4 regions of the Paenibacillus salivarius genome follow, and region 1 is predicted to be linked to each of the others. Evidence: predicted binding sites of a transcription regulator. Region 1 holds the regulator's gene; each other region holds the start of a gene.

Region 1 (8,088 bases):
CATTGTTCAGGCCGGCGTGCCGGTGCTGGGGCATATCGGGCTGACTCCGCAATCCGTGAACCAGATCGGCGGTTACCGCGTGCAGGGCAAGGATGAGCAGGACGCCCGGAGGCTGCTGGAGGATGCCAAGGCGTTGGAGCGGGCCGGCGTATTCGGCATCGTGCTGGAGCTGGTCACCGACGAAGTGGCCGCGGCAATTTCGAAGGAAATCAGCGTGCCTACGATCGGGATCGGAGCAGGAAGGGGCGTGGACGGGCAGGTGCTTGTTTTCCACGACTTGCTGAAATACACTCCGGAATACCGCGAGAAACGATTCGTCAAAACGTATGCCGACATCGGTGCCCAAATTCGCACCGGGATCGCAGAGTATGTGAATGATGTGAAAAATAAAGCTTTTCCGGAAGAAAAACACGTGTTCTCCGCCGAAGATGGCGTGCTTGAATCGTTATACGGAAAAGGGAAGGTGGAAGCCGGTCAATGAACGTATTCAGGGAAATCGGAGCCTTGAAAACATTTTTGAAACAAGAAAGAGTTCGCGGCGCCCGGGAAGGGAAGTTTCCGAAAACGGGTCTTGTCCCTACCATGGGATATTTGCATGAAGGCCATGCCAGCCTGCTCCGCCGGGCACGGCAGGAAAACGAGATCGTGGTGCTTAGCATTTTCGTCAACCCGATCCAATTCGGTCCGAATGAAGATTTCGAGCGTTATCCGCGGGATGAGGCGAAGGATTTGGCGCTCGCCGAACGTGAAGGGGTGGACGCGGTCTTTTTGCCGAGCGTGGAAGAAATGTACCCTCAGCCGACCAAGACTAAAATCAGAGTCGAGGGCTTGACGGAAGGGCTGTGCGGTGCCTCAAGACCGGGACATTTTGACGGCGTGACGACGGTAGTGGGCAAATTGCTTCACATCGTGGGGCCGACGAACGCTTATTTCGGACAAAAAGATGCCCAGCAAGCGGCCGTGATTGCTCAAATGGTTCAGGATCTCAACTTTGATGTCAGCATCGTGCCTTGCCCGATCGTACGCGAAAGCGACGGACTGGCGTTGAGCTCGCGAAACGTCTATTTAAGCGACGAAGAACGCAAAGCGGCCCTTGTTCTGTCAAGAAGCTTGCTTCGACTGCAGGCCTCCGTGGCAGCGGGAGACGGAATCATCACAGGCGAGGCGCGCAAAGCGATTGAGGAAGCGATTATGGCGGAGCCGCTGGCCGTCATCGATTATGTGGAAATCGTGCATTTTCCGGCGCTAGGCGCGGTGGAAGAAAACGCCTCCCTTCGGGATGTTGAAGGAGACGTTTTGGTGGCGCTGGCGGTAAAATTCGGGAAAACGCGTTTGATCGACAATGTCCTTTTAACGAAGAAGGGGGAAAATCTCCATGTATAGAACGATGATGAAATCAAAAATTCATCGGGCTACGGTCACCGAAGCGAATTTGAACTATATCGGCAGCATTACGATCGACGAAAGCCTGATGGAAGCGGCCGATTTGCTTGAAAACGAAAAAGTGCAAATCGTTAACAACAATAATGGGGCTCGGTTGGAAACCTACGTCATTCCCGGACCTCGCGGAAGCGGCGTCATCTGCCTGAACGGAGCGGCTGCGAGATTGGTTCAGCCCGGCGATAACGTCATCATTATTTCTTATGCCCAAATGTCGGCGGAAGAGCTGAAAACCCATAAACCGACGGTAGTGTTCGTGGATGAAAACAACCGTCCGGTTGAAACGGCCAGCCAGGAGCTGCACGCCACCGTCCGCTAACTGAGGCCCGCTATGCAATTACTGCCTGCGGGAATGAAATCGGCGCCCGAAACAAAAAATGAATACATGGCGCACTGATTTCATTTTCGTTAAAGGTGGGATGCGGATGATGTTTCAGCATATGTTTGCGGAAATGAATGAAATGTTGGATGATATCATAAAATTTTACCCGGTTGCCATCGGCGATCAAAAGCAGGAGCTGGCAAGGAAATGGCATCTGCTCAAAGCGATGAGCGACGGCATCATTGAAGAATGGCTGAACTTTGAAGAAAAAATGGCCGAATTCCGTCAAACCTGGGCCAGCTTGGCCGGCAGCTGCGAAATTCCCGAAATGAAATGCGGTGCGTTCGTAAAAGGGCAAGGCTATTACAAGCTGCTGATGTTCCGCCAGGCTCTGGAACAATTTCGCGCGGTGCTCGACGAGTTTCCGGACAGTGCCGTGGCTCGGACTTACCTGGCCATGTGCCATATGTATCTTGACGAGTGCGGGGAAGCCGTGCCGCATTTCTGGAAGGTGCTGGAGGGCACCGAAAATAAACGCCTCAGATCCATTATTTATAATGCGCTCGGATGCATCGAAGCGCAGCGGGGCGTTAGAACCAAAGCGAAGGAATATTTTACGCTGGCCCATGTTCACGACCCTTCGCTTGCGGAGCCGCTGGCAAACCTGGAGGCGTGCATGCACAGCTCCGGCAAGCTGAAATACGGGAATGAACTGACATCATTGTTGTAAGAACGAGGAGCGATGCTTAGTTTCCTAACAGGAACGCATCGCTTTTGTTTTGTCCTTCGGCCGGGAAGCCCCAAATGTGAACAATTTTCAAAACGGCCTACTTCTGTTATGCTTTAAAAGAGACTGGAACGAAAGGGACATATGAAGTAATGAAATATGCCGTACTCGATTTTGAAACGACAGGCAACCAGTCCTCTGATGTCATTATTCAAGTGGGGCTTGCCATTATAGATGATAGTTTGACGGTTTCCCGCGTTTTTCATTCTTATGTAAAACCGGGCATCCCGATCCCGCCGTTTATCACGAAACTGACCGGGATTACGGAAGATGACGTCAAAGATGCGCCGGAGCTGGATGAAGTTATGATGGAACTCGTCCCTTTGCTGGATGACGCCGTTCTCGTCGGCCATAATGTGGCTTTTGACTTCAACTATTTACAGAGCGCTCTGGATAAATCGGGATATTTGCCTTTTACCGGGCGGATTCTCGACACGATGGATTTTTTGAAAATCTTTTTTCCGTCGTTAACGACTTACCAGCTGGGCATGGTCGCCTCCGAATTCGGGGTGGAGCATGAACGTCCTCACCAGGCGGACAGCGATGCGCTTGCGACCGCGCTTATTTTTTTGAAGTGCCTGGAAGAATTGGCCGGATTACCCTTAATTGTCCTTCAACGGCTGGCGGATTTATTTGCCGGGGAGGATAGCGACTTGGGCTGGTTTTTTGATGCGATGCTGCAGGAAAGGCAGTTGAATTCGGAACCAAGTCCGGACGGGTTTACGTATTACCGTCAGTTCGCGCTTCAGGTAGACGACTGGATGGATATCGAGCCTGCGAGAAGCTCCATGCTTGGCAATCCGCTGCAGGACGTTTCGTTCGAACAGTTCATGGAGCAGGTCAAGGAACGGCTCAAGGAAAAGCTTCCGGACTATGAAGAACGCGAAGCGCAGAGTGTCATGCTCGGCGAAGTGAGCCGAGCTTTTGACGAGGACAAGCACCTGCTGGTCGAGGCGGGCACGGGAACGGGAAAGTCGCTGGGTTACTTGCTTCCGTCGATATATCATAGCGTGAAGCAGGACGAGAGGGTCATGGTCAGCACCCATACGATCAATCTGCAAGAGCAGTTAAGGGAAAGGGACATTCCTTTGCTGACCGAGGTCGTGCCGTTTCCGTTCCGCGCGGCCGTATTCAAAGGCAGACAACACTATTTGTGTTTGCGCAAATTTGAACATAAAATTAGTAGAAGAGATTTTGCCACACCGAAAGAAGAGGTGATGACGGCCGCGCAATTGATTGTGTGGCTGGCGCAGACGGAGACGGGGGATGACGAGGAACTCAACCTCGGCAACCGCGGCGGAGACTTCTGGGAAACGGTGGCCAGCGAATCTGATTCCTGTCTGGGACGCGCCTGCCCGTGGTTTCGTAAATGTTATTATCATAAGGCGAAGCATGAAGCCGGGGTGGCGGATGTGGTCATTACGAACCATTCCAAGCTATTCACGGACATTCAGGCAGGCCACCAGCTGCTTCCCGCCTATGAGCGGCTCGTCATTGACGAAGCGCATCATTTGGAGGATGTGGCGGGAAAACATCTCGGGTTGCAAATGAAATACTTCACGGTGGTTCATACGCTTACACGGCTTTATAAGGACAGCAAAACGGGGCAATTCCCGAACCTGAGAACCATGCTCCAGCAATCGGGCGCCGAAAAATCCGCGGAGTGGTGTTCCGTCATAGACAATCTGTATCCTTCCCTGCTCGATGTGAAAGAACATTGGGACCGGTTGTCGGAGCAGTTGTTTGCGCTTATGCCGGAACGCGGAGATGCTCCGCCGGGAGAGCCGGGCCAATTCGTTTATCGGCTTAGACCGGACAAGAAACCAAAGGGTTGGGACGCGCTCGTCGCTCTGGAAAACCAGATTTACGTCACGCTGGGCGATGTCCTGCGAAAAGGCGAAAAACTTTTGGCCGAATTGAAGGACGACGAACAGGATTTGGGCTACGAAAGCCTGATCACGGATATCAACGGGCTGCTTAAGGATCTTGGAACCGAACGCGACGCCTTGCGTTTCTTCATGAAGCTTGAGGATATCAATACCGTGTATTGGATCGAAGGAAACGGCAATTTCCGAAGCAAATCGCTGCAAATTTTTGCCGTTCCGATCGATGTCAGCGCGCAGTTAAAGGGCTATTTCTTTGATGTGAAAAAAAGCGTAGTCATGACCTCTGCTACTTTATCGGTCGATAAATCGTTCCAATATATGATCGACCAATTGGGCTTGACGGATGCCTCCGAGCAGGGAAAGCTGATTACGTCGATGCTCCCCTCCCCGTTCAATTACCGGGAACAGGCATTGCTTGTCATTCCGCGGGATTTTCCGAGCGTGAAGGGGAACGTGGGCGACGACCACTTTGTGAACACCCTGGTACGCTCCCTTGCGGATACGGCGGCCAAAACCAAAGGACGGATGCTGGTATTGTTCACCTCCTACCGGATGTTGAGGCAGGTGTACGACCCATTGAAGGAACTTCTGGCGGATGAAGGCATAACCGTGATCGGACAAGGCATGGACAGCGGTAGCCGAACCAAGCTGACCCGCCGTTTTCAAGGGCAAGAAGCATCCGTATTGCTAGGCACAAGCAGTTTTTGGGAAGGGGTGGACATCCCCGGGGAAGCTCTCACGTGTCTCGCGATTGTCCGACTGCCTTTTCAGCCGCCCAACCATCCGCTCGTGGAAGCGAAGAGCGAACGGCTTCAGCAGGAAAAGAAAAATCCTTTCATGAAGCTGTCCGTACCGCAAGCCGTCATCCGATTTAAGCAAGGCTTCGGACGACTGGTCCGTTCTTCTCAAGACCGCGGCATCGTGGTTGTTTATGATACACGCATCCTTGAATCATACTACGGTAAATACTTTTTGTATTCCTTGCCCGGACCGAAGATGGAGCATATGCCGCTTACGCAGATGGTTCCGCGCATATCGGAATGGCTGGACGCCGAAGACGGACAGTAATCGTTGTTCAAATCGTACCAATGAGGGGGAAATATATAATGAAGTCGGAAAAAATTTCGGATGCCGTGGTGCGCAGATTACCCGTGTATTTACGCTTTCTAAATGAGCTCAGCCGCCGGGAAGTCCCGACGGTGTCTTCACAGGAGCTCGGTCAAAAGCTCGATTTAAACCCTGCTCAAATCCGCAAGGATCTTGCTTATTTCGGGGACTTTGGCCGCAAGGGAATCGGTTATGACGTTTCCTACTTGATCGAAAAGATCCGCCAGATTTTGAACCTGGACCAGCAGATCAACGTGGCCTTAATCGGTGCCGGTAACCTCGGGCATGCGCTGTCCAACTACAATGCTTACTTGAAGGATACGATGAAAATCGTCGCTGTTTTTGACGCTTCTCCGGACAAAATCGGAAGCCAAATCAACAATATAACGATTCAGCCGATTGATGAGCTGGTGGAAACCGTAAAAAACAAGCAAATTCGGATCGGTATTATCACGGTGCCCGCTCCGGAGGCTCAGCGTGTGGCTGATCAACTGGTTGCCGCGGGAATCGGGGCGATTTTGAATTTTGCTCCTATTATTCTTAAGGTCCCTTCAGACGTGCGCGTACATGCGGCCGATTTCACAACCGATCTTATGAGCTTGGCTTACTATCTGGATGGCGGAAAGGAATTAAAAGAACATGACACGAAAGTGGCTGATTAAAGACGGAACCTTCGCGGTGCCTGACCGGGAAACACCGGTCATCCGCGGTTACATGTTGATCGAAGGCAGTACCATTACTTATATCGGAGAGCAGCGCCCGGAAGGCGTGGAGGGAGCGGAAACCTTTGACGGCAAAGGCTTGCTGTTCCTCCCGGGGCTGGTCAATACGCACGGGCACGCGGCGATGTCGCTGCTGCGCGGTTACGGGGACGACATGGTGCTGCAGGAGTGGCTGCAAACCAAAATGTGGCCGATGGAAGCGAAATTTACCGGCAATGATGTATACTGGGGGACTGCGTTGTCCGTCTTGGAAATGCTGAAAGGCGGCACGACGACTTTCCTGGATATGTATGATCATATGGATCAGGTAGCTTCCGTCGTGGAGCAGTCGGGCATTCGAGCCGTGCTCACGCGCGGAGTGATCGGCTTGTGCCCGCCGGATGTGCAGCAGCATAAACTGGAAGACGCGATTGCGTTCGCCAAAGGCTGGCACGGAAAGGCGGACGGACGGATTACGACGATGATGTCGCCGCATGCTCCTTACACCTGTCCGCCGGACTATATCGAAAAAATCGTTCAGGCGGCGCATGACCTGGATTTGCCGCTACATACGCATATGTCGGAAACCCGGGCAGAGGTGGAACAAAATGTGGCGGATTACGGAGTACGGCCGGTTCAGCATTTGCTGAACCTTGGGTTGTTCAGCCGTCCGTCATTGGTCGCTCATGCCGTTCATCTGAACGACGAGGAAATCGAAATATTGGCTGCTAACAAGGTGGCCGTTTCCCACAACCCGGGCAGCAATCTCAAACTGGCCAGCGGCGTCGCCCGCGTTCCGGAACTGCTTGCCGCCGGGGTTACGGTATCGCTCGGCACGGACGGTCCGGCCAGCAACAACAACCTCGACATGTTCGAGGAAATCAGGTTGGCAGCTTTGATTCATAAAGGGGTTTCCGGTGACCCGACAGCCATTCCGGCACGGGAAGCGCTGCGGATGGGAACGGAGTACGGGGCGAAGTCGCTCTATTTGCAAGACACCGGTAGATTGGCGGCAGGCATGAAAGCCGACTTCATTGCGGTAAATACGGAGCAGGCCCATTTCCTGCCGCGTACCGATTATATATCCCATGTGGTATACTCGGGCGGAGCCAAAGACGTAGAGCATGTTTGGGTCAACGGCAAACAAGTCGTAAAACACGGTATGTGCCTCACGCTGGATGAGGAAAAAGTCCGTTTTGAAGCACAGGCCGCTTTCGAAAGCCTTCTTGGCCGCTAGGGCGTAGCGGATGATAATGTTCATGGGGAAAGGAAGAGAGGCTTGAGGAACAGAACCAAATGGATCCTGATCTCCATTCTGATTTTGGCGCTCGCGCTCTTTGGCCTTCACCGCTTTTATCTTTATGTTCAGCAGGATATATGGCAGGGAGAGGAAGCGGCTGTCCGGCAGGCTAAAGAACAGACCGGGCTCGTCTCTTCCACAAAGGTATGGAAATCGGTTTGGGACAGTGTGTGCTGGGTTGTCGAAGGCAAGGATGAATCCGGGCAAGAAATCATAGTTTGGCTTCCGGAAGGCGGAGAGCCGATCGTCAAGCCCCTTTCCGAAGGGGTGTCCGAATCGGGGATCCGGAAGATCATTCATACGGATTATCCAGGTATAACAATCGTCAGATTGGTGCCTGGAATTTATAACAATGAGTTGGTTTGGCAGCTATTTTATAAGGAAAAAGCGCATCATTTCTACCGTTTTTTCCGGTTCAGCGACGGTAGCGTTCTGGACGAAGTATTTACGCTGCCGAACAGATAACCGGAAAGACCCGCTTACGTACGCTGAAAAGAGTGTCCGTAAGCGGGTCTTGTTTTTTACAAATTATTTATGGAATCCAG
Region 2 (8,088 bases), 1.4 Mb from region 1:
TCGGCTGGTCCTTACGGCTGCCCCGCTCTTTTCGCGACCCTGCGGTAAAATACATCTCACACCCGATAATCGGCTTGATCCCGTGAGCCTTGCACAATTTATAGAAAGGAACCGTTCCGTACATCACGCCGTGATCGGTCAGCGCCAGCGATTTCATGCCGAATCCGGCCGCTTTGGCGACCAGTTCCTCCAGCCGGGCCGCGCCGTCAAGAAGGCTGTATTCACTATGTACATGCAAATGAACGAAGCTATCCACCATACGTTCCTCCTGAAGTAGTTCAAAAGTCAAAACTGAAAACATTTGTTCCCTTTTGAATTATTCTATCATACATTGTGCGAATACGCCCATAGAATGGTATGGAGAAGGACAGGCAAGCGAGGAAAAGGGAGGAAGGTCGGTTATGAGCACTTTTTTGACGAAAGCGGTCATGGACTTTTTTGTGGCGTTCGGAATCGTTGTGGGGGGAGCGATGGTAGGCGGGCTCGGAGCGATCGTCTCGCTGCAGCCGCCGACCCAGACGATGCTGGATATCGCGGGAAGGATTAAAATATGGGCGCTTGCCGCCGCGGTAGGCGGAACGATCGACCCGATGCGCGTCATCGAGAGCAATTTTTTTGACGGAAACCTCTCGCCCGCCATCAAGCAAATTTTATATTTGCTGTTTGCCTTTCTCGGGGCTCATATGGGTTCCGAACTGGTGAGATGGATGTGCGGAGGGAGCCGGGGATGAATGAACGAAACCTGCCGAACCGGCCTACTTTGAAGGGATTCAAGCGTTTTATGCAGTTGGCCGCCGTATTCATGCTCGGCATGATCGCAGGCAGCATCGCCTTCAATGTCGTGTACCAGACAAGCTACAACAAGCTGTGGATCGAGAACAAGGATTTGCAAATCCAGCTTTATCAAGCGGAGGAAGACAACAAGACGTTGAAAAAATATCAAAAAAGCTCCACCGTCATCAAAGAGATCAAGATCAGGGTCGAGGAACGCGATCCCCCGCTGGATTCGCTTGCGGTCAAAGAAGTGGTGCGGCAGCTTCACGAAGAACTGGAGGTGCTGCGCGGAAGAAGCATGTTCGAGATCGATACCGATGCAAAAATGGCCCGAATCCTGCTGAACAAAAAAATCTATGCCGTACGGGACAATGAGTATGCGATCCAGATCAAAACGATGCTCGTCAGCGAAGGGGTGTTGCAGGTATGGGTCGACGTCCGGCCCTATGTGCGGAGCTGATTTTTCATGATACAATGAAAAAGATCACAAACACCCAATATTTAGCGAATATAAGGAGCAGTGAACATATCTATGATTCAGGGTTTGTTATATGTCCTTTACGCCGGATTGATCTTGTCCAGCATTTGCTCGATTACCTTCAGTATCAAATCGCGCCGCTCGCTGGATGCGCGGACCCGCGGTTTGGCACAGGCTAAAATGAACATCAGCATGGGCTTCATGCTCATCATTTTGGCGGTCATCCAAATGTTCATGTTCAGCGGCTCCACGATCCGTGTCGTCATCGGCGCGCTGTTCATGGTGCTCGGCGCGTTTAATATTTTTGCCGGCATCCGCAATCACGGCATTTTCTCCCGCCAGACGCCGGACGGTAAAACGCTGCAATAGCGTCAAGCGTGGTCGATCGACTGCAACGCCATGACGGCTTTGGCAACCAGGTGGTCCTGATACGTCATGACGATCTCCAGCTTGCAGGCTCTGCGGCTCATCTCGAGCACGACCGGGGTGATCACGACCGGGTTCTCGATCTGCACCGGGCGCACGAAGTAGGTCGTCAGGTTGTCCACGACGTAATCTCCTCCGCTCGCATCCTTGGCCGCGCTCAGCCCGGCTTGGGTCATTAGCGATGTCAGCACGCCGTGGGAGATCGTACCGAGATCGGTTGCCATCTGGGGCGTGATTACCCCGTGAAAGAACAATCGGCCTTCCTCGTCCCGCTCCTCGGCGAATCCGTTCCACATCAGATGCTCGAACGTCTCGCCGAGCTGCGGCTGATTGCGCGCGTCGCGCATCGCCTGCAACACCTCCCGGCGCGTTACCGAAGAGATCAGCTTGCGGTTGCGGTCGACCACGGGCAGGAAATCGATGCCTTCCCACACCATAATCTGCGCGGCGGAAGCAAGCGAGGTCTGCAGGCCGACCGTAATCGGATGGCGCGTCAGGCATTTCTCGATGGATTGGTCCCCGCTCAAATCCTCCACGTCCTTGCGGCTTACGATGCCGATGACCCGGTTCCATTCGTCGACGACCGGAAAATGCTGATAGCCCGTTTCGATCGACAACTGGTCGAAATCCGAAATATTGCTTGTTACTTTAAGCATGTTCACTTTCGGTTTACGCACCACAATATCTTCCACAAGCATGATTTTCTTTTTGATCAGCCTGTCAAAAATCGCTCTATTGATCATGGAAGCGACCGTAAACGTATCGTGTCGGGAAGAGATTATCGGCAGCGATAGGCTGTCCGCCAGCGTTTTGACCTCGCGGCTTGTCCCGAAACCGCCGGTGATGAGCACGCCCGCGCCCTGTTCCAATGCCAGGGAATGGGCGTTTTCGCGGTTACCGACGAGAAGGAGGCTGCCTGCGTCGATGTAGCGGGCCATCGCGTCGATTTTCATCGCGCCGATGACATACTTGTGCAGCGTCTTGTCCAGTCCGTCCGCCCCGCCGAGCACATGGCCCTCGACGATCTCAACCACGTCGCCGAACGTCAGCTGATCGGAAATGCCCCGCGGCTTCTTTTCGACCCGAACCGTGCCGATCCGTTCCTTGGTAATGACCAGCCCCAGGTTTTCCGCTTCCTTTACCGCCCTATATGCTGTGCCTTCGCTCACGCCGAGACTTTTCGCCAATTTGCGGACGGAAATTTTCGTTCCGATTTTGAGACCCTCGATATGTTGAAGCAGCTGCTCGTGCTTGGTTACACTTTCCTCATGCCCTTGCAACTGTTATACCTCCCATCCGAATCTGTACTATTCTGTATCTATTATACACCTTTTGGAAGCAAAAAAAAGCGGACATTCCGTGAGCAAAGCAGTTCTCATTTCAGTACTTTCCCCCAGTTTAATGCCCTTGGATTAGGACCCGGAATTCCCCGCTAAAAATAACCGGAAAACCTCCCGCTATTTCCTGCTTAACCGAACTACGTGAGCAAATAACCGGAAAATCTCCCGTTAATTCTCTCGATCCTCGGATTTTAACGCTAAAAGGCGAAAATAACCGTAGGTTTTCCCGTTAAATTCGCCTTTTGCGCCTTTTTATATAAAATAACGGGAAGCTTTCCGGCTAATCCGGTTCCCGTTCGGAACAAATTTTGTCTCTTGTGACACCCGTCACTCCAACATTGACGGATTCGCGAAGCCGGCAAGCCGGATTCCGCGGGTCTTTTTTTATTTGTGACTAGTATCACAATCGTTGCTTCTCCCCTTGATATAATGAACGCAAATCAATCCAATTTTAATATCAGGAGGACTACATTATGAGTCAAACTTTCAAAACCACCGTAAATGCTACCGAGTACCCGCCGCAATTAAAACATAAAACGATCTTTGCAGCTTACAATGATCTGGAGTCCGGTGAAGCGATGCTGCTGGTGAACGACCATGATCCCGTGCCGTTGCGGTTTCAATTCGAAGCGATGCACCCGGGGCAATTCACTTGGGAATACATCGAACAAGGCCCGGCTACCTTTCAAGTCAAAATCGGCAAACTTTAATAGGACGGAGGCGATATCCATGGCAACCATTACGGTTGTTGATGAAAAAACGATCAAAATCGCCGTCGGTCTGGAAGACGCTTTGACGATGATCGCGGAAGCGGAGAGTAACGTAAGCACGTATGCGGAGGAAATTTTGGCCATTGCCGAAAAAATGCCGGAATTTCAATTCACGCACTTTTGCTTTTATGCCTATGATACGAACCTGTTGTTCGAAAAAATGCTCGGCATCGATCCGAAGCAATACCTGTCCTTTACGCTCGATGCGCCCGATTCCTTTTTCTATGCTTTATACGGCGGGATGAAGGCCTTGAGCGGCGCGTCCAGCCGGTACCTTGAACAAGCAAAGGAGGACGGGCGTTCGAAAGATCAGGTCGTTGAGCTCGATGTAAGGCCGCAGCTTCGTTCCGGACAGGAGCCGTTCAGCATCATTATGGAGACGTTCCAAAGTCTACGGCCCGACGAAACCTTCGTCCTGCACGCGATCATGAAGCCGGCACCGCTCATTCCGATGCTTGAATCCAAAGGTTACGAGAGCGATTGCCGACAGTTGGCCGACGACCACTGGGTCGTCACGTTCAGTCCGCGACATTAACTCTTCAACTTCGCGTAAGATACGCGGCAAAAAGCGAGCCTGAAGCAGATTATCCGGCAGGCTCGTTTTTTGTCGTTTTCGAATGCATGATATTTTCCCCTCCCAGGCACAATAGCCAAAAAGGAGGTTCGACATCATGTTGTCCAAAAATATTTCGCGTATTTGCCTTACCGTGATAATATGCTTAAGTTTAGTTCTGTCCGCCACGGCGTGCAACGCGAATAAATCAAGTAACTCCAACCAGTACAAAACCCAAAATGCAAAGACGAAGCAAAACGAAAAATCGAAGCCCAAAGCAAATTCAAAGCAAAATGAAAAATCAAAACCAAGTGCAAAATCGAAACAAAACGCAAACATGAAGCAAAAAGCAAAGAATACGGAGCATTTGTACAGCACGCCTCCCGTCTCCCGGAGCGCGTTACCGAAGCAGTTATCCGACAGGGTGTCCCATATGGACGGAGTAGACAAAGCGACGGTCTTGGTCAGTAACCAAGATATATTGGTTGGTGTAGACGCAAAAAAAGGGAAAGATCCGAAAGTCGTCGAAGAGAATGTGCGGCATCATCTCACACTGGATCAGCCGGGCTACCGGGTTCATGTTACGAGCGACAAGAAGCTTCATGCACGAATCAGGAATCTAAATACCAAAGTAAATGGAGGCCATCCAATCCAGCACTTTTCGAATGACGTAAAGGCCATTTTAAGGGATATCGGCAAAACAGTGACAGCCCCTTTTAAACGATAAATCCGCAAGATAAAAAAGAACCTGTCAAACCGTCTGTCCAGGCGGGTGTCAGGTTCTTTCGTATTTATCTTTTCGGGACGTACGCGCAGTAAGGATCGCTCTCCAGATAATCGCCGGTTACCGCATACGCCCTGGCCCGGGAACCGCCGCAAAGCTGCTTGAATTCGCAATTCCCGCATTTTCCTTTTAACAAGGACTTATCCCTGAGCTGTTTAAGTATCGGCGAGTTCCGATAGATCTCGGAAAGCGGGGCTTGTCTTACATTTCCGCAGCTTACCGGCAAAAATCCGCTCGGATACACTTCCCCGGTGTGACTGATAAAGACGAATCCGTCACCGTCGTTGACCCCTTTTGGCGAGCGGCCGAGCACGTCCTCTCGTTTCACCGTTTCCCTATCCTGGCCTCTCACCGAGGCTAGCATCTTCTGCTGCATGAACACCCTGCGGTAATGCGGAGCTTCCGTCGCCTTGATCCCGTACGGCATTTCCCGTTGCATACGGGCCAGCCACTTCATCACCTTCTCATGCTCTTCCGGCGAGATCATGTCGCGCACCATGCCTCTTCCCGTCGGCACCAGGAAAAAGACGCTCCACAACACGGCCCCCATATCCTTTACCTTATCCGCAATTTGCGGCAAATCCTCCAGGTTGTAACGGGATACGGTCGTGTTGATCTGAATCGGGATTTCAAGCTCCTGCAAATACTCGATCCCTTTCATCGTCATCTTGAACGAACCGGGTGTACCGCGAAAATGATCGTGAATATCGGCCGTGGAACCGTCCAAGCTGAATGCCCACCGGGACAAGCCGACCTCCTTCGCCTGTTTGACCGCGCCTAAGGTTACTCTCGGCGTCGCGCTCGGCGTCATGGAGACAGGCAATCCTTTATCATGGATCGCATAGCGCGCGAGCTCAAACAAGTCCGGCCGCATAAGCGGATCTCCTCCCGTAAACACAAACAACGGACGATCCATTCCGGCGATGTCGTCGATCAGCTTTTTCCCTTCCTCCAGCGTCAACTGGCGCGGATCGGGATGGTACTGCGCCTCCGCCCGGCAATGCAGGCATTTTAGCGCGCAAGCGCGCGTAACCTCCCAAATGACGATGAACGGATTCACGTTATAATCCCTTTCGGCAAACGGATTGAATTCCATCATACATGCACCCCTGTCATCTTTGTCAGCATTCGTTCGGCGGCCTGCTTTCCTTGACGTATGCAATCGGGGATACCTACGCCGTCGTAACCGCCTCCGCAAAGCTCGACCCCCGGCATCTCTTCCGCCAGCTGCTTACGCAGATATTCCAGGTTTGTCATATGCCCGACCGGGTATTGAGGCATCGACCGGGGAAGCTGCGTCAATTCGCAAAACAAAGGCTCTTCGGTGATACCCATCAGATCCCGCAGCTCGCCGGCAATGATCCGCTTCAGCTCTTCCGCCGGCATTTCGGTCCAGCTTTGATTGCCCAAACGGCCGATATAGGTCCTGAGCAATACCTTATCGTCCGGCGCGGAGTGCAGCCATTTCGAGGATGTCCAGGTACAAGCGGTCATCTGCCGCCCTTCGCTGCGGGGAATGAGAAAACCCGAGCCGTCAAGACTCCCCGGCACATCCTCCCTGCGGAAAGCAAAGGCCGCATTGGCGACCGAAACATAATGAATTTGCTCCAGATGCGCCGCACCGGGAATATGTCCAAGCAGCCCCGCGGCCGCAAACGCCGGTGTTGCGAGGATGACGAAGTCAGCTTGCAGACGCTCTCCGTGATCAAGCTGCAGCTCGTAGCCGCCGCCTACGCTCACGCTTTTTTCCAAAGCGGTCACGTCGCTGCCCGTAATCATTCTCTCCGTTTGCAGCGACTCGGATAATGCATCGGTCAGTACGCCTAGCCCTCCTTTAAAAGTGAGAAACATACTTGTACGCGCAGGGCCCGGCAAAGGAGCGGACATTGGTTTCGCGTCCGGTTTCCGCTTCTTGCTTGCCAGCAGTCCCAAAATAAGGCTGCGGTGCTCCCGCTCCATCTCCATAAATTGAGGAAACGTCGCCTGTAAACTTAGCTGCTCCGTGTCACCGGCATAAATACCGGCAAGCAGCGGTTCGGTCATATGCTCAAGCACTTCCTTGCCGAGCCGCCGCCGAATGTACCCGCCGAGGGACTCGTCTGCGGTTCCTCGTTTGGCAGGCAGCAGCAGATCCATGGCCGCCCTTGCTTTGCCCAACGGAGACAGAAGCCCCGTTTTCACCATTGGCCACATTTGCGTCGGAATGCCGAGCATCAAGCCGGGGGGCATTTTATGCAGTTTTCCTTTATGAAGAATATAATTGGTTTTCGCACCGGGGTTCGTACCCGTAAGTTGATCTTCAAGACCTAATTCTCTCGTTAAGTCGAGTACGGCGGTTTTTCGGGCGAGGAAGGAATCCGGCCCCTGTTCTATCGTAAATCCGTCCCGGTGCAATGTCTGAATTTTGCCGCCGAGCCGCTGACTCCGTTCGATGAGAGTGATTTGAACCTCCATTCCGCGTTCGCGGAATAACTTTCGAGCATAATAGGCCGCGCTTAAGCCGGAAATACCTCCGCCGATCACGGCAACGGACTTGATCACGTCATGGAACCCCCTCGGGCTTGTTATTTTCTGCAATCATATCCCGATTCGAAGCTTTATTTTATGATTGCAGTCACTTTAAATTCGTCGGGAACCCGAAACTTGCGATATTGTGTTGATGGGTTTCCATCGCCGGATGTCGGTGATATGGAAAAACCGCCTGCAAAGCATCTCTGCTTCACAGACGGTTTCCCCACCGTATCTTTTTATAGACTTTGTCCCTGCTTGCCTTCGCCGGTCCATTTGGCTTGCCATTCCCGTACCTTCTCCCGGCGGACGGCATCCAGCGCGCGTTGCTTCTCTTCATTCACGCCCAAAATGAAATGCAAATGAGCCCCGATCACCAAAAAAGCGAACGCGGCCCATACCGCACCGAATACGGATACCCAGATCTCGCCGGAATCAAAGGAAATCAGAGGCAG
Region 3 (8,088 bases), 2.7 Mb from region 1:
CCTTATTCCCTTTCATAACGGAATCTCTCCCTTCCTTTCGGTATCGCATACCCCAAGGATAAAATTCCGGGAAGCCGGGTTTTGTGATTTCAATTACAAATTTAAAGAAACTTTTGTTGCTCTTCTTGCGTGCGAAAAAATAAATCCGTCATACTATTCCTAGGACAAGGACAACAAGCGAATGGAGGCATGAACGACAATGAACAGTTATTCCGTGTTGGACATGGAGTTTGATAAGAATGGCCGGAAGCAGGTGATCCATCCTGTTCTTCTGCATGACGCCCGGGAGCTCATTTTGGTTGACTGCGGTTATCCCCGCTCTGTTCCTCAAATCGAGAAAGCAGTCGAAAAGCAGGGATTCCGTCTTGAGGCCATCACGAAAATCATCGTGACCCACCATGATGTGGACCATATCGGAGCGCTTGCGGAATTGAAAAAAAGGCTGCCCCGCGTCGAGATTATCGCGTACGAACTGGACAAGCCTTATATCGAGGGCTCGAAGAAGCTGCTCCGGCTACAACAAGCCGAAGCCGATTTTGAAGCATTACCTGAAGAAGCCAAGCCGGAACGGAAACAATTTATCGATAATCTGCGCATGATCGAACCGGTTTCCGTCGATCGGACCGTAGCGGACAACGAAAGGCTGCCTTGGTGCGGGGGCATTCAAATTGTGCATACTCCCGGCCATTTGCCAAGCCATATGTCTTTATATCTGGCTTCAAGCAAAACCTTGATCGCGGGAGACGCCGTCGTTCTCCTGGATGGAAGGCTTGACTTGGCCGATCCCCGCTTCACGATGGATCGGGAGCAGGCGGTTCGTTCCGTACAGCGGCTGACGGATTATGACATTGACGAAATCGTTTGCTTTCATGGGGGAGTCTGGAAAGGGGACGTAGTGCGGGAACTTCGGAACCTTGTCGGCAGATATACGGCTTGAAAAAAACAGGAAGCGGGAGATGAATCTATCCCGCTTCCTGTCGTTCTTAATGCTTTATGACGACCGCTTTCCCGCTCGCAGCGGATTCCAGTGCCGCGCATGTCACACGCTGGGTCTTCACGGCATCGGCGTAGTCGGACAAAATACCCGACGTATCGCCGGTGCGCAGCGCGTGGATAAAGGCTTCGCTTTCTTTTTCATAAGGATTGTCACTGATCATATAGGTGCATTTCTCCCCGGTCCCCGCGATTTCCAAACGGTCCGGATTCCAATCAAGAATGCCTTCGTCCGTGTACAGCCGGAGACCGACCTCCCCTACGCCGCCCGGCAAAACGCAGGTATTGGAAATATTCGCGATGGCCCCGCTGCTTAATTTCATGGTGACGGTACCTACGTCCGCCACGCTTACATTTTCATAACGGTTATGTACGACACGGTTGGCATAAGTCGCATACACCTCCTCTACTTCACCGGCCGTATATCGGAGCAGATCCACGATATGCGTTGTCTGTTCGATAAACTGACCGCCCGACCCCTCCTGCCTTCTCCACCAATCTACTTGCGGCATATCGCCCATCCACGCGCCAAGCGCCATTCCGACCGTCCGGCCTTCCAGATTGCCCTTCAGTTTCTGAATCGTATCTTTATAGCGGAAATGATACCCGACCGAATGTATCAATGGCTTTCTGTTCAGCATGTCCAAAATGCGCTTCGGAGTTTCCAGTTCCGCGCCGAGCGGTTTTTCGACCAAGAACGGAGTCCCTCTGTTGATGAGTTCCTCCTCAATGTCGCCATGAGCATGAGGCGGGATGCAAATATAGACCCCGTCGAGTTCGCACTCGTCAAGCATTTCGGTGACGTCAGCAAAGCCTTTAGCCTCCGGATAACGCGTTGCCAACGAGTCCGCTTTGGCTTGGCTCGTACCGCAGACCGCCGCAATCCGGACCCCGTCCATCGCGGTTAAAATATCGCCATGAACTTTGCTGAACCAGCCTGTACCCACGATTCCAATGTTCAGATCCATAATGATGCCTCCTGTAAAAAATTTGCATTCTTTTGCTTAACTGTACTTGAAAAATTTACAGTTCGAGAATATACTGTGACTACAAGAAAATCCCCAAGGGAGGATGTAAAAAAATGAGTGTGAAAGAAACCGTAAACTTGAATGATTTCTCTACCGTGCTTCGAGAAAGACACTCCGTTCGCGCCTACGACCCGAGCGTCAAAATTTCCCGGGAAGAACTCACTGAGATGCTCAAGCTGGCGACTACCGCTCCTTCCTCGTCCAACTTGCAGCCTTGGCGCTTTTTGATCATCGACGATCAAAAGCTGAAAGAAGAACTGTACCCGATCGCCAATAACCAGCAGCAAGTCATCGACGCCGCTGCCGTGATTGCGGTTCTGGGCGATCTGAGATCTTACGAGCAGGCGGAAGCGATCTATTCCAAAGCCGTCGAAAACGGTTTTATGGACGAGACGACCAAAACGGCTTTCGTTTCGCGGCTGGTTCAAATGTATGGCGGCATCGGTCCGGAAAAGCTGCACCAGATCAACCTGCTGGATGCGGGCCTCGTATCCATGCAGCTGATGCTTGTCGCCAAAGCCAAAGGTTACGATACGGTTCCGATGGGCGGTTTCAACGCCGAGAAATTCGCGGAGGCCTATGCCCTGCCGGAAACGCTAAAACCGATATTGCTTATCGCGGTCGGCAAAGCCGCCAAGGAGGCGCACGGCACGGCACGTCTTCCCTTGGAGCAGATCACTCATTGGAATCAAGTATAATCGAAGTTTCGTCTAACGCATAATAAAGATCGGCCCTCCGGGCCGGTCTTTTATTTTTACCCCTTTTTGCACTTATTGATTAATTATTTGTACATTGAATTCCCTATTTTTGCACTTAATGATTATTTTTTTGCACACTTCATCTATTTAAGTCATGAAGTTCATCTAAATAAAGTTTTGTTTATCTCTTTCGTAGATATTACAATCAATGTAAGAAACATATCGTGAAATTTGGAACAAAATCCTATGTGGACAACAGGAAAGGTGGAGAAATCATGGCGATCACTACACAAACCACTCCGGAGCTGCAAGCGGCTCAAGCTTATGTTAACGAGGTTTATGAAACCGTCAAGAAACGCAACCCGGGAGAAAGCGAGTTTCATCAAGCCGTAAAAGAAATCCTGGATTCCCTCGTACCGGTATTTGCCAAAAACTCGAAATACAAAGAGCATGGCATTCTGGAAAGAATCGTGGAGCCGGAAAGACTGATTACATTCCGCGTACCTTGGGTGGACGATCAAGGCAAAGTTCAAGTGAACCGCGGCTTCCGCGTACAATTCAACAGCGCCATCGGTCCTTACAAAGGCGGCCTTCGTTTCCATCCGTCCGTCAATGCCAGCATCATCAAATTCCTCGGCTTCGAGCAAATTTTCAAAAACTCCCTGACCGGCCAGCCGATCGGCGGCGGCAAAGGCGGTTCCGACTTCGATCCGAAGGGAAAATCCGATAACGAAATCATGAAATTCACGCAAAGCTTCATGACCGAGCTGTCCAAATATATCGGTCCGGATACTGACGTACCTGCCGGCGATATCGGTGTGGGCGCAAGAGAAATCGGCTACATGTTCGGCCAATACAAACGCCTTCGCGGCGGCAATGAAGCAGGCGTCCTGACCGGCAAAGGCCTGACTTACGGCGGCAGCTTGACGCGTACTGAAGCTACCGGCTATGGCCTCGTGTACTTTACCGACGAAATGCTGAAGAGCAAAGGCGAAAGCTTTGCGGGCAAAACGGTCGTTATTTCCGGATCCGGTAACGTATCGATCTACGCGATCGAGAAAGCTCAACAGCTTGGCGCAAAAGTCGTAGCGTGCAGCGATTCCAACGGATATGTTTACGACAAGAACGGAATCGACCTCGCTACAGTGAAACGCCTGAAAGAAGTGGAAAGAAAACGGATCAAGGAGTATGTCAACGAACACCCTTCCGCGGAATACCATGAAGGCTGCGACAAGATTTGGACGATTCCTTGCGATATCGCACTGCCTTGCGCAACGCAAAACGAAATCAACGAAGAATCCGCTAAAACGCTCGTTGCCAACGGCGTAAAATTCGTAGCCGAAGGCGCCAACATGCCTTCCACTTTGGAAGCTATCGAAGTGTACCTGAATAACGACGTATACTTTGGACCGGCCAAAGCCGCCAATGCAGGCGGGGTTGCGGTTTCCGCTCTGGAAATGGCGCAAAACAGCGCAAGACTGGCCTGGACGTTCGAAGAAGTCGACGCCAAACTGAAGGACATCATGAAAAACATCTACAACAACAGCGTTAAAGCCGCTGAAGATTACGGTTATGCCGGCAACCTGGTCGTCGGCTCCAACATCGCCGGCTTCCTGAAAGTGGCCGACACCATGGTCGCTCACGGCGTAGTGTAAATTTGAAATACAATAAGAGTGCAAACCGATTCCGGTTTGCACTTTTTTTTTGCGATATGGCTGGCTCAGCTTATTCCGTCCGGAAAGCGAACATAGTAGACACCGTATTGCATCAGATTTTTACCTAATGGCCGGTATCCCTTTTGCAGAAGCGAAGCGATTCTTTCGGAAGCTTCCCGGAATGATAATTCATGAATTGGAAAGCGCAAAAGCCACCTGTTGCCCGAAAAAGGGGCAAAAGATGGCTTTCTTTATAGCTAGGGATTAATATGCCAGCGCGTCGAGCGCTTTAATATGCGACAAGTAGCGGATGTTGCTCGCTTCCTTCATCAAGGTTGCAGGCAAGCCTTTCAGCTGGGTATTGCTTGCGCCGATGGTGGCTACCGCATCCTTGCGGCCAAGGCTCGCCAGCGTACCGGAGTTCACCGGGGTGAACGATTCCAGATGACCGCCTGTCAGATATGCATACAGGTTGTAACCGGTCAACTCGCCCATTTGCCATGCGATCTGTGCGGTTGGAGGATATGGACGGCCGTCCTCTCCAAAATAAACGGCACTGTCGCCGACAACGAATACATCATTGTGCGATGTGGACTGCAGGAACTCGTTGACGGTTGCGCGTCCGCGGTTCACTTCCAGGCCCGATTCGCCGACGAGAGGGTTACCCTGAACGCCGCCGGTCCATACGAATGTATTCGCGACGATTTTTTGTCCGTCTTTCAAATCGATCGTATTGCCTTCTACGTTCGTAACAGGCAACCCGGTCAGGAATTTGACGCCGCGTTTTTCCAGGCTTGCCGTCGCGCGTTCGATCAATACGTCCGGCAAAACCGGCAGGATCTTCGGTCCGGCTTCGACGAGCATCAACTGGATTTCGGATTGGCTCACGCCGTGTTTTTTGCTCAATTCAGGAAGCTTATCCGCGATTTCGCCGACAAGCTCAACCCCGGTCAAACCGCCGCCGCCGATCAGGATCGTAGCGTCGGCAGGATTTTTCGATTTGGCGTATTCCGCGATCCGATCTTCGATATGACGATGGATGTGGTTCGCATCATTCGCCGATTTCAGCACCATGCTGTACTGCTCAAGCCCCGGGATCCCGAAGTAAGCCGTAACGCTTCCGAGTCCGACAACCAGCGCGTCGTAGGACAGAACCGTACCGTCGGACAACTTCACTTGCTTGTCGTTGACCGAAAACTTCTCTACCTTGGTGATGCGAAGATCGATATCTTTTCCTTTGAAAAGCTTCTCCAGCGGCAATGCTACCGCACGTTCGGCAATGCTGCCCGCCGCGAGACGGTGCAGTTCCGTAATGATCTGATGGGTCGGGAATTGGTTAACCACGGTTACCCGTGCTTCTTCCTTGGTCATATACTTACGAATATTTAAAGCGCTCAGTACGCCGCCGTAACCGGCACCTAGAATAACAATATGCTTAGACATGTAGTTCTCCGTCCTCCGTTCTTACAAAATAAGTTCCTTATTTGTTTTTGGCTTCTTTTTCGCCGGCAACTTGAAGATAGGCATTCACGAAACGGAACAGTTTCTGCGCTTGCGGATCTTTCAGCATTTTAAGCAACCCGAAAAGGCCGATAACCTCGTTGCTTGCTTCGGCACGATCTTTGGCCTCGATGACAGTCGCAGCCAGGTTTTTCGCTTTTTCCGTAACCGGTCCGGCAATTTCCGCAATCGCTCCGACCGTGTCGCTCTTCAATGTTTCATCCGTCGCTACGGTTTTGGCGAAATCGTAAGATTTCGTCAGCACGTCAACCAGCTCGGTCAATTTGGGCAGCTGCTGCACCAGAACCGTCAGGGATTCCTGTACTTCCGGCTTGAGCAGTTGATCGACGATGTCGCGTCCCGCATTTTCGCCGGCCGTAACAGCTGTTTCTTGTACTTGTGTTTCAGTAGTCGATTCTGACATTCCAATTCTCCTTTACAATAAGCCTTCGATGGACTAAAAGTTGGGGTTCAAAGGGTCCCAAGCCCCCACTAACCTACCGAGTTAGTGAAAATTTGAACAATTAAATTGTGAACAACCCGATATTGATTGTATCATACTTTTAATAAAAATAGTCACTAAGTATTAAACTTAATGACTTTATCATGTGAATTTGCTCATAGTTTGTCCTATTAGGCTGACAATATAACTCATTATTTGTCGGGAAACCCCAAATCAGGTGCCAATTTTTGCAAAAACTCGTAAAACAGCTTTTCCGTTGGCGGAAGTTCCCGATTGGCGGGGATGATCACGCCCACGTCCCTCGTTACGCGAGGTTCCGTGATCGGCAGGATGACAATGGATGAGGCGATATGTTCGCTGAGCGCGATCTCCGGCAACACCGTCAAGCCGAGTCCGGCGGAAACAAGCCCCTTAATCGCATCCAGATCATCCCCTTCAAAAGTCACTTTGGGCTGGAACCCGATATTGGCGCACGCCTTGACCACGATATCCCTGAGCACAAAGCCTTCGGGAAACAACACGAATAGATCATCCTTCAATTCGCCCAGCTTGACCGAGGTTTGTCCTGCCAGCGGATGGCTTGCCGGGAGCAAAGCGACGAACTTTTCCTGAAACAAAACGTCCCCTTTGATTTGCGGTTCGTTTTGCGGTACGGGTCCCATGATCGCCAAATTCATGTCCCCCTTGGCCACCCAGTCGACCAGTTCTTTATAGGAACCATGCTGCAGTTGAAAATGAACCAGCGGATAGCGCTCCCGAAACGCGGAAACGACTTGCGGGATCATATGTGCGGCCATACTGCTCGGAAACCCGATTCTGACCGTCCCCCGCTCAGGATCCAAGTACTCGCTGATTTCCTGCTGCGCATTTTCTATGACTTTCATTAAATGTTCCATATGCCCCAAAAACAAACGTCCAATCGGCGTGAGTTTTACCTTGCGGCCTTCGTGGATGAACAGATCCACCCCCAACTCCGATTCCAATTTGAAAATTTGCCGGCTGACCGCCGACTGCGAAACATGCAGCGCGTATGACGCTTCAGTAACGTGCTCCAGCTTTGCGACCTCGATGAAGTATTGAATCTGCCTCAGTTCCACGTTCACACCTCCGATGCCCCCATTATATAAGGTTAACCGCTTTAACGGAAGTGTTGGCTATTGACGAAGCCCATCGTTTGAGATAGTCTAGAGACAAGCATTTCTGGAACATAATTACATTTCATCCTCTAATATCTTCTTTCTCTCAATGAATTCCTCTACGATCTATGATGATACCCATCCTGCCGAATGGAAAAAACTCAAAAATTAAAGATATGACCCGTTTTTATGAATGCGTTTTCATAATATAGCTTTTAAGGAGGTGATGGCGGTAACGAGCATAGACGTTCCAAATCGATGTGCCTAATTTATTTTTGCCGAAAACCCGCACTACCGAGTCTTGACCCATTACTCTATCGTAGGGAGGTTTTTTTGCATGGCAAGAAAAAAGATTCTCAAAGGACTTCATCTCCTGCTTCTTACCGTACTTGTTACTGGAACCGCGTTTACAGGGTTACCCGGCCAGGCCGGAGCCGCCCCGAGCGAAAACTATGAATGGAAAAAAGCCGTCACCGGCGGCGGGGGCGGATTCGTTCCCGGGATTATTTTCAACGAGTCGGAACCCAATCTGATTTATGCGCGGACGGACATCGGCGGCGCCTATCGCTGGAATCCCGCCAACAACAGCTGGGTTCAATTGCTGGATTGGGTCGG
Region 4 (8,088 bases), 170 kb from region 1:
TATGTGACGCAGTATACATTTCTGGCGGTCATTGCGGTCATCCCGGGCATATGGGTTAGTCATCTATTTTCAGGCAAGATTGTGGACGGTTCCATGGCCTATCTCAGTATGGGATCATCCCAAGGGAATTCCTCTTTTTCCCCGATCTCCCTTTGGCTTGGAGCAGCTGTCATTGCGCTGATCTTTCTCTTCGCGCTTCTCTTCTCTTTAAAGGCTCGTCGGGTTGAGCCCGCACAGGCCGTCCGTTACGGCATGCCGGAGAAGGAGTATTCCCGTAAGTCAGGCGGAAGCGGCCGCTGGAAAAGAAAGCTGTTCCGGTCGGGCATCCTCCCGATTACAGTGATGATCGGAATTCGAGGCGTAACGAAAAATAAGCGTGGTTCGCTGCTGATCGTTTTGATAACGGCAATGTCTTCCGCGGTACTTGTTTTTGGCTTCCTGTTCGTGTACAGCATTTCTTCCATCCATGAGACCATTGCGAAATGGGGGTATGATTCCGCGGATTTGTCCGTAAGAATCGATAATCCCGCCACATTGACCTTTGAAGAGTTTCAAAATGAGGTGCTTACGGATCCGAGAGTAAAAAATTATTCTCGCTACGGAGACGCAAATGCCGTTCTGCCGATAAAACCCGGACCTGAAACCGGAACGAAGCAGGAAACGATGGGAATTTTGCTCACGGTGGCCGACGGGAACTACAATGAAATCGGATATGAAAATGTGGAGGGCCATAACCCCGCCGGTGATCATGAAATTTCGATCGGCGTGAATGTAGCTAGAGCTCTCGGCATAAGCGCAGGAGACCCGCTGGACATTTACATCGAGGGCAAAAGACATTCGCTGACCGTTACCGGAGTTTATCAGGCGATCGCGAATATGTCCTATACGGGCCGCATCACCGCCGATGTCATCGGGAAAGAAGGTCCCACCTATGGAAAAGGGATGAACACGATATTTATCAATCTGCAGGACGGCGTACCGGTCGATCGATTCGTTAGCGAGCTGCAACAAAAGTTCGGAAATGAAATTTGGGCGGCAAGTCAGGCTTCTTTGGTCGACGAGGTGTTTTCCCAAGCCTTTGCCATCATCGTATTGCCGATGTCGATCATGGCTCTGCTGTTCATAGGAATAACGTTTATGATCATCTACAGCATTTGCCGAATCCATATGAAAAAAGAGAGCAGAACTTATGGCATTTACAAATCCATCGGTATGACCTCAAGGCAGATTCGCGGTTCAGAAATAGTGGGGATAATGCTGTTGTCGGCGATCGGCGCCTTGATAGGGGTTCCGGTTGGCTTGGTCGGCCTTCCGCCTTTGTTGAATTTGATTTTGAGCGATTACGGGATTGTCGATGTTCCGCTTCGGTTAAACGGAGGAGGCGTGGCGCTTATGGTACCGGTGAGTATGATCGCGGCTTGTCTGGGGTCCTGGTTTTCAACGAAACCGATTAAAAAGATTTCTGCGAGGCTTCTAACGCTGGAGTAACCGGTCATACGAAAAAGGACGGGCAGGATTCGTATCCGCATTCGTCCTTTTTCGGTGCGAAGGTTTAAATTCGGCAGATTTCATTCGGGCAAAGCTCGCAATGGCAAATGTCCTGGAGCATCACAAGGTCCTTAATGACGATCATGCCGTTTTCGTATTCGATGGCATCCTTTTTGCGCAGGTCGCTAAGCATGCGGTTTACGCTCTCGCGGGTGGCGCCGATCATATTCGAAAGGTCGGTATGGGTAATTTTTTTGTTAATGAGAATATTATCCCCATGCTGTTCGCCGTACGTGTTGCTCAAACGGATCAGAGTCGAGCAGAGAGCTCCCGGCTTGCCGTACATCATCAGGTCGCGGAATTTCGTCTGCGTCAGCCGATGGTGAATGCCCATCCATTTCATGAAATCGATGGCAAAATCACAATGCTGGCAGATCATGATCTCCAGGTCTTTTTGCTCGATGAGTCCGATTTCGCTGTCTTCAATCACTTCCGCGGTAAAACTATGCTTGCTGCTGAAGAATGGGTCCGCTTGGCCGACCATATCCCCGCGTCCGTACATATACAAGATCAATTCCTTGCCTTCATCGGTCGACTTGGTCAGCTTGACGCGGCCGCGCTTGATATAGAACAGTTTATCGGAAAAGTCACCTTCCCAGAACAGATGTGTGCCTTCGGGATACGCTTTTTCTTTCATGGTGACAAGCAGACGATTGAAGTTTTGTTCGGTGAAGCAGTTCGTATTTCCGCGGGGCAGGGTGGCGCTCATAGTTTCACTCATTTTAAAAGTCCCCTTTGTGATTCAATTTTTTCTGAAAATTTTAAATTAATTATAACCCTTTTATCCGTAATTTGGAGGGGTGGGAAGCCGTAAAAAGTGTCGAAATTTCAACATTGTGACTAATTTCACTTTAACTAATGAAAAAAGTATCACAATAACTGAAAAGTTTCAACTTTTTTAAAGAATGTGAAAAAATTCACTATACAAACCGAAATGTCTATGCTATGCTAGATCCATAAAGAGAAGCGCAAAGCTTCATTAGGATAAACCTGAACGTGAAATTTTTCACTAAAGAAAAGGTTATCCGATACCCCACTTAGGAGGATGAGAGATATGGCCGTAAAGAATGAAGTTACCACGAAAACGGAACCGACTGCACAGGATTACATCCAAACGTTGATTGACAAGGGGAAGAAAGCATCCGAAGCCTTCATGGGCATGGACCAGGAACAGATCGATAAAATCGTTCAAGCCATGGCCTTGGCCGGACTCGACAAACACATGCACCTGGCAAAGATGGCGGTTGAAGAAACCGGACGCGGCGTATACGAAGACAAGATCATTAAAAACATGTTCGCGACCGAGTACATTTATAACAGCATCAAATATAACAAAACGGTCGGCGTAATTGAAGACAATGCGTACGACAGCTTCCAAAAAATCGCCGAGCCGGTCGGCATCATCATGGGGATTACCCCGGTTACGAATCCGACCTCGACGACGATCTTTAAAGCTTTGATCGCCATCAAGACGCGGAACCCGATCATCTTCGGTTTCCATCCATCCGCTCAAAAATGCAGCACGGAAGCGGCGAAAATTTTGCTTGAAGCAGCCGTGAAGCACGGCGCTCCCGCGGATTGTATCCAATGGATCGAAAATCCTTCCATGGACCGCACCAATGCATTGATGAACCATCCCGATGTGGCTTGCATCCTGGCAACCGGCGGTTCCGCGATGGTCAAAGCGGCATACAGCTGCGGCAAACCGGCCCTCGGCGTAGGACCGGGTAACGTTCCTTGCTTCATCGAAAAAAGCGCCGACCTGGATCAAGCGGTCAATGACCTCATCCTCTCGAAAACGTTCGATAACGGCATGATCTGCGCTTCCGAGCAAGCGGTCATCATCGAAGAACCGATCTTTGATCAAGTGAAGAAGAAAATGATCGCCAACGGCTGCTATTTCGTCAATAAAGAAGAAGCCGCCAAGCTGACCGCCGGAGCGATCATTGCCGATAAATGCGCGGTGAATCCGAACATCGTAGGCCAGCCGGCCGTGAAGATCGCCGAAATGTGCGGCATCGAAGTACCGGCCGGAACCAAGATTCTCGTAGCCGAAATCGACGGCGTAGGTCCAAAATTCCCGTTGTCGGCCGAAAAGCTGAGCCCGGTTCTCGCTTGCTACAAAGTGAAAACCGCCGAACAAGGCATCGAACGCGCGCTGGAGGTTGTTCAATTCGGAGGCATGGGGCACTCGTCGGTCATTCATAGCAACAACGAAGAAATCATCCAAAAATTTTCCGACCGCATGCCGACTTGCCGGATTCTCGTCAACCAACCTTCCTCGCAAGGCGGTATCGGCGACATCTACAATACCAACCTGCCATCGCTGACTTTGGGCTGCGGCTCGTACGGACGCAACTCGACTTCGTCGAACGTAACGGCCATCAATCTGATCAACGTGAAAAGGGTGAACCGTCGTACCGTGAATATGCAATGGTTTAAAGTACCGAACAAAATTTACTTCGAGAAAAATTCGACCCAATACCTTGCCAAAATGCCGGATATTTCCCGCGTCCTGATCGTAACCGACCCGATGATGGTGAAGCTCGGATATGTGGAAAGAGTGGAGCATTATCTCCGTCAACGCCAAACTCCGGTAGCGATCGAAGTATTTTCGGACGTTGAACCCGATCCATCGACAACGACGGTAGAACGCGGTACGGAACTGATGGCGAAATTCCAGCCGGACTGCATCATCGCGCTCGGCGGCGGCTCGCCGATGGATGCTGCGAAAGGCATGTGGCTGTTCTATGAGTATCCGGACACCGATTTCCACAACCTGAAGCAAAAATTCATGGATATCCGCAAACGGATCTACAAATATCCGCGTCTTGGACAAAAGGCGAAGTTCGTTGCGATTCCTACGACTTCGGGTACCGGTTCGGAAGTGACTTCGTTCGCTGTCATTACCGATAAAGTTAATGGCAATACCAAATATCCTTTGGCCGACTACGAATTGACTCCGGACGTTGCGATCATCGATCCAGAGTTCGTATACAGTTTGCCGAAAGTAGCCGTGGCGGACACAGGCATGGACGTCTTGACCCATGCGATCGAAGCCTATGTATCGGTTATGGCGAACGATTTCACGGACGGCCTTGCCATCAAAGCGATTCAGCTCGTATTCCAGTACCTGGAGAAATCGGCGCTGACCGGTGACAAATTGGCCCGTGAAAAAATGCATAACGCTTCGACCTTGGCAGGTATGGCCTTCGCCAACGCCTTCCTCGGCATTAACCACAGCTTGGCGCATAAATGGGGCGGTCAATATCACACCGCTCACGGCCGTACTAACGCCATCCTGATGCCGCACGTCATTCGTTACAATGCGAAGAAACCTACGAAATTTGCGGCATGGCCGAAATATACCAACTTTGTGGCCGACGAACGCTACGCGGAAATCGCCCGCATTCTGGGATTGCCGGCACGTACGACGGAGGAAGGCGTGAAGAGCCTGATCAAAGCCATCCGCGATCTGAACAAAAAACTCGGCATTCCGGAAAGCTTCCAGGAACTGGGCTTCGATGCCAAGGATTTCGAATCGCGCGTCGATTACCTGGCGGACCGCGCTTTCGAAGACCAATGTACGACTGCGAATCCGAAGCTGCCGCTGGTTACCGAGCTTGCTGATGTATACCGCGACGCGTTCTACGGCAGATTTGAAGAATAAGTGAACAAATGACCTACTCGTGACAAATATCACTTTAAATGTGATATTTGTCACAATCCATTTCCGGGGATCGATATATGATAGACGTATAAAAGATCCCCGGTACATTGATAAGTACCGTTGCTTAAATCCAATGATCCAAGGGCTTATCAGTGACGGATTTGTGAAAACTATCACAAATTTTAGGGATCATGAACGCGGACGAGTCCTTCAAACCGTGTTCCTAAAATATAGATGGAGGGATTAAGATGTCGGTGATTGAAAGAGAAGTACAAAAAAATCAAGAAGTACAGACGGCATGGAGAGGCTTCAAGAAAGGGAAATGGATGACCGAGGTTAATACCCGGGATTTCATCGAAACGAACATCAAGCCTTATATGGGTGACGAATCATTCCTGAAAGGCGCCACGGATAACACTAAAGCTCTGTGGGACATTATTTCCGATCTGACCAAAAAAGAACGCGAAGCCGGAGGCGTGCTTGACGTCGAGCTGAATAAGCCTTCGACCATCATTTCTCACGCACCCGGATATTTGGATAAAGAAAAGGAACAAGTCGTCGGCGTGCAAGGGGAAGCTCCTTTCCAACGGACGATCCACCCGTTCGGCGGGATCAACATGGTTATCAACGCTTGCAAAGCTTACGGATTCGATCTTCCGGGCGAAATCGTCGAGCTGTTCACTACGATTCGCAAAACACATAACCAAGGGGTATTCGACGCTTACACCTCCGATATGAGAGCAGCCCGCAAAGCCGGCATTATTACCGGTCTTCCGGACGCATACGGCCGCGGACGGATCATCGGCGACTACCGCCGCGTAGCGCTGTACGGCGTGGATTTCCTGATTAAACAAAAACAAAAAGAGCTGAAAAGCTTAGAAGTTGACGTCATCGACGAAGACGTGATCCGTCTTCGCGAGGAATTGTCCGAGCAAATCCGTGCCCTGGGCGAACTGAAGCAATTGGGCGAAATGTACGGCTTCGATATTTCGAGACCTGCCGAAAATGCGAAGGAAGCTTTCCAATGGTTGTACTTCGGCTATCTGGCAGCCATCAAGGAACAGGACGGAGCGGCCATGTCCCTCGGACGCGTATCTTCTTTCCTTGATGCTTACATCGAACGCGATTTGGCCGAAGGAGTACTGACCGAAGAATCCGCTCAGGAGCTTGTGGACCATTTCGTAATGAAGCTGCGGATCGTCAAATTCCTTCGTACACCGGATTACAACGATTTGTTCAGCGGCGACCCTACCTGGGTAACCGAATCGATCGGCGGTATGGCCGTGAACGGCAACACCAGAGTAACCAAGAACAGCTTCCGCTTCCTGCATACGCTGTATAATCTGGGACCTGCTCCGGAACCGAACTTGACCGTACTCTGGTCGGAAAAACTGCCTGAAGCGTTCAAAAAGTACTGTGCCAAAGTTTCGATCGAAACCAGCTCGATCCAATACGAAAACGACGATCTGATGCGTCCGATTTACGGCGACGATTACGGTATCGCCTGCTGCGTATCCGCAATGGAAATCGGTAAGCAAATGCAGTTCTTCGGCGCCCGCGCCAACCTGGCCAAAGCGCTCTTGTATGCGATCAACGGCGGTAAAGACGAGAAATCCGGCGCGCAAGTCGGCCCCGAATATCCGGCCATCACTTCCGAATATCTCGATTACAACGAAGTGATGAAACGTTTCACGCCGATGATGGAATGGCTGGCCAAACTGTACGTGAACACCTTGAACGTCATTCACTACATGCATGATAAATACTGCTACGAACGGATCGAAATGGCGCTGCATGACCGCGACATTCTCCGTACGATGGCTTGCGGTATCGCCGGCTTGTCCGTAGCGGCAGACTCGCTGAGCGCCATTAAATACGCCAAGGTTAAACCGATTCGCAACGAGCAAGGCATTGCCGTTGATTTTGAAATCGAAGGCGAGTTCCCTTGCTACGGCAACAACGACGATAAAGTCGACCAAATCGCCGTGGGTCTTGTGGAATCCTTTATGGGCATGATCCGCAAGCACAAAACGTACCGCAATGCGATGCCGACGCAATCGGTGTTGACGATCACTTCGAACGTCGTGTACGGCAAGAAAACGGGAACGACGCCGGACGGACGCAAAGCGGGCGAACCGTTTGCTCCAGGTGCGAACCCGATGCACGGCCGCGACAAGAAAGGCGCGCTTGCTTCGCTTAGCTCCGTTGCCAAACTGCCTTACGAGCACAGCCTTGACGGTATTTCCAACACCTTCTCGATCGTGCCTAAGGCGCTCGGCAAAGAACCGGAAATCCGCAAATCCAACCTCGTTTCGATGATGGACGGATACTTCGGCAGCAAGGCGCATCACCTGAACGTCAACGTCTTTGACCGCGAACAGCTGATGGATGCGATGGAACATCCGGAAAATTATCCGCAATTGACGATCCGCGTATCGGGATATGCGGTTAACTTCATCAAACTGACCCGCGAACAACAGCTTGACGTCATCAACCGGACCTTCCACGGTTCGATGTAATGACCTGCAGGACACCATAATTTTTCAATCTATCATCGGCGGCAGCCATACTAAAGGAGTGACGGAAGATGCTTAAAGGTCGCATACATTCATTGGAAACTTTCGGAACGGTTGATGGCCCGGGTATACGTTTCGTACTCTTTATGCAGGGCTGCCTGCTGAAATGCCAATATTGCCATAACCCGGACACCTGGAGCCTGACGGACGGGAAGGAGATGACGGTGGAAGAGGTGCTCGCCGAAATCGAGCCTTACCTGAACTACTACCGTTCCTCGGGCGGCGGGTTGACGGTGTCGGGCGGGGAAGCGACGCTGCAAGCGCCTTTCGTAACCGAGCTGTTCCGCGAAGCCA

What was found. Region 1 encodes Rex, which represses fermentation and respiration genes when NADH is low (regulators of the CRP and FNR family bind a similar motif). Its sites were predicted from a motif close to TTGTGAAATATTTCACAA; they were not measured.
Region 2: the regulator Rex is predicted to act here: its motif matches at 3,407-3,424, upstream of ACSFXJ_RS18055 (DUF2249 domain-containing protein).
Region 3: the regulator Rex is predicted to act here: its motif matches at 6,381-6,398, upstream of ACSFXJ_RS24170 (DUF1641 domain-containing protein).
Region 4: the regulator Rex is predicted to act here: its motif matches at 2,454-2,471, upstream of adhE (bifunctional acetaldehyde-CoA/alcohol dehydrogenase).

What each region holds. Positions count from the first base shown of each region.
Region 1 is NZ_CP195592.1:2,511,556-2,519,643, forward strand. It holds gene panB (3-methyl-2-oxobutanoate hydroxymethyltransferase) at 1-481, shown strand, start outside; gene panC (pantoate--beta-alanine ligase) at 478-1,383, shown strand; gene panD (aspartate 1-decarboxylase) at 1,376-1,759, shown strand; gene ACSFXJ_RS11365 (tetratricopeptide repeat protein) at 1,866-2,492, shown strand; gene dinG (ATP-dependent DNA helicase DinG) at 2,642-5,503, shown strand; gene ACSFXJ_RS11375 (redox-sensing transcriptional repressor Rex) at 5,542-6,204, shown strand; gene ACSFXJ_RS11380 (amidohydrolase) at 6,182-7,480, shown strand; gene ACSFXJ_RS11385 (cell wall elongation regulator TseB-like domain-containing protein) at 7,523-8,008, shown strand; gene ACSFXJ_RS11390 (hypothetical protein) at 8,065-8,088, opposite strand, start outside.
Region 2 is NZ_CP195592.1:3,901,918-3,910,005, forward strand. It holds gene ACSFXJ_RS18030 (DNA polymerase III subunit alpha) at 1-256, opposite strand, end outside; gene ACSFXJ_RS18035 (YtrH family sporulation protein) at 402-731, shown strand; gene ACSFXJ_RS18040 (hypothetical protein) at 728-1,234, shown strand; gene ACSFXJ_RS18045 (YtpI family protein) at 1,307-1,621, shown strand; gene ACSFXJ_RS18050 (DRTGG domain-containing protein) at 1,624-2,958, opposite strand; gene ACSFXJ_RS18055 (DUF2249 domain-containing protein) at 3,492-3,728, shown strand; gene ACSFXJ_RS18060 (DUF2249 domain-containing protein) at 3,748-4,323, shown strand; gene ACSFXJ_RS18065 (YhcN/YlaJ family sporulation lipoprotein) at 4,460-5,068, shown strand; gene ACSFXJ_RS18070 (TIGR04053 family radical SAM/SPASM domain-containing protein) at 5,133-6,224, opposite strand; gene hemG (protoporphyrinogen oxidase) at 6,221-7,666, opposite strand; gene ACSFXJ_RS18080 (hypothetical protein) at 7,873-8,088, opposite strand, start outside.
Region 3 is NZ_CP195592.1:5,200,480-5,208,567, forward strand. It holds gene ACSFXJ_RS24140 (nitric-oxide reductase large subunit) at 1-49, opposite strand, end outside; gene ACSFXJ_RS24145 (MBL fold metallo-hydrolase) at 200-937, shown strand; gene ACSFXJ_RS24150 (Gfo/Idh/MocA family protein) at 984-1,961, opposite strand; gene ACSFXJ_RS24155 (nitroreductase family protein) at 2,075-2,719, shown strand; gene gdhA (NADP-specific glutamate dehydrogenase) at 2,995-4,374, shown strand; gene ACSFXJ_RS24165 (NAD(P)/FAD-dependent oxidoreductase) at 4,639-5,817, opposite strand; gene ACSFXJ_RS24170 (DUF1641 domain-containing protein) at 5,855-6,298, opposite strand; gene ACSFXJ_RS24175 (LysR family transcriptional regulator) at 6,529-7,434, opposite strand; gene ACSFXJ_RS24180 (X2-like carbohydrate binding domain-containing protein) at 7,811-8,088, shown strand, end outside.
Region 4 is NZ_CP195592.1:2,346,101-2,354,188, forward strand. It holds gene ACSFXJ_RS10450 (FtsX-like permease family protein) at 1-1,488, shown strand, start outside; gene ACSFXJ_RS10455 (Crp/Fnr family transcriptional regulator) at 1,553-2,269, opposite strand; gene adhE (bifunctional acetaldehyde-CoA/alcohol dehydrogenase) at 2,603-5,218, shown strand; gene pflB (formate C-acetyltransferase) at 5,467-7,737, shown strand; gene pflA (pyruvate formate-lyase-activating protein) at 7,806-8,088, shown strand, end outside.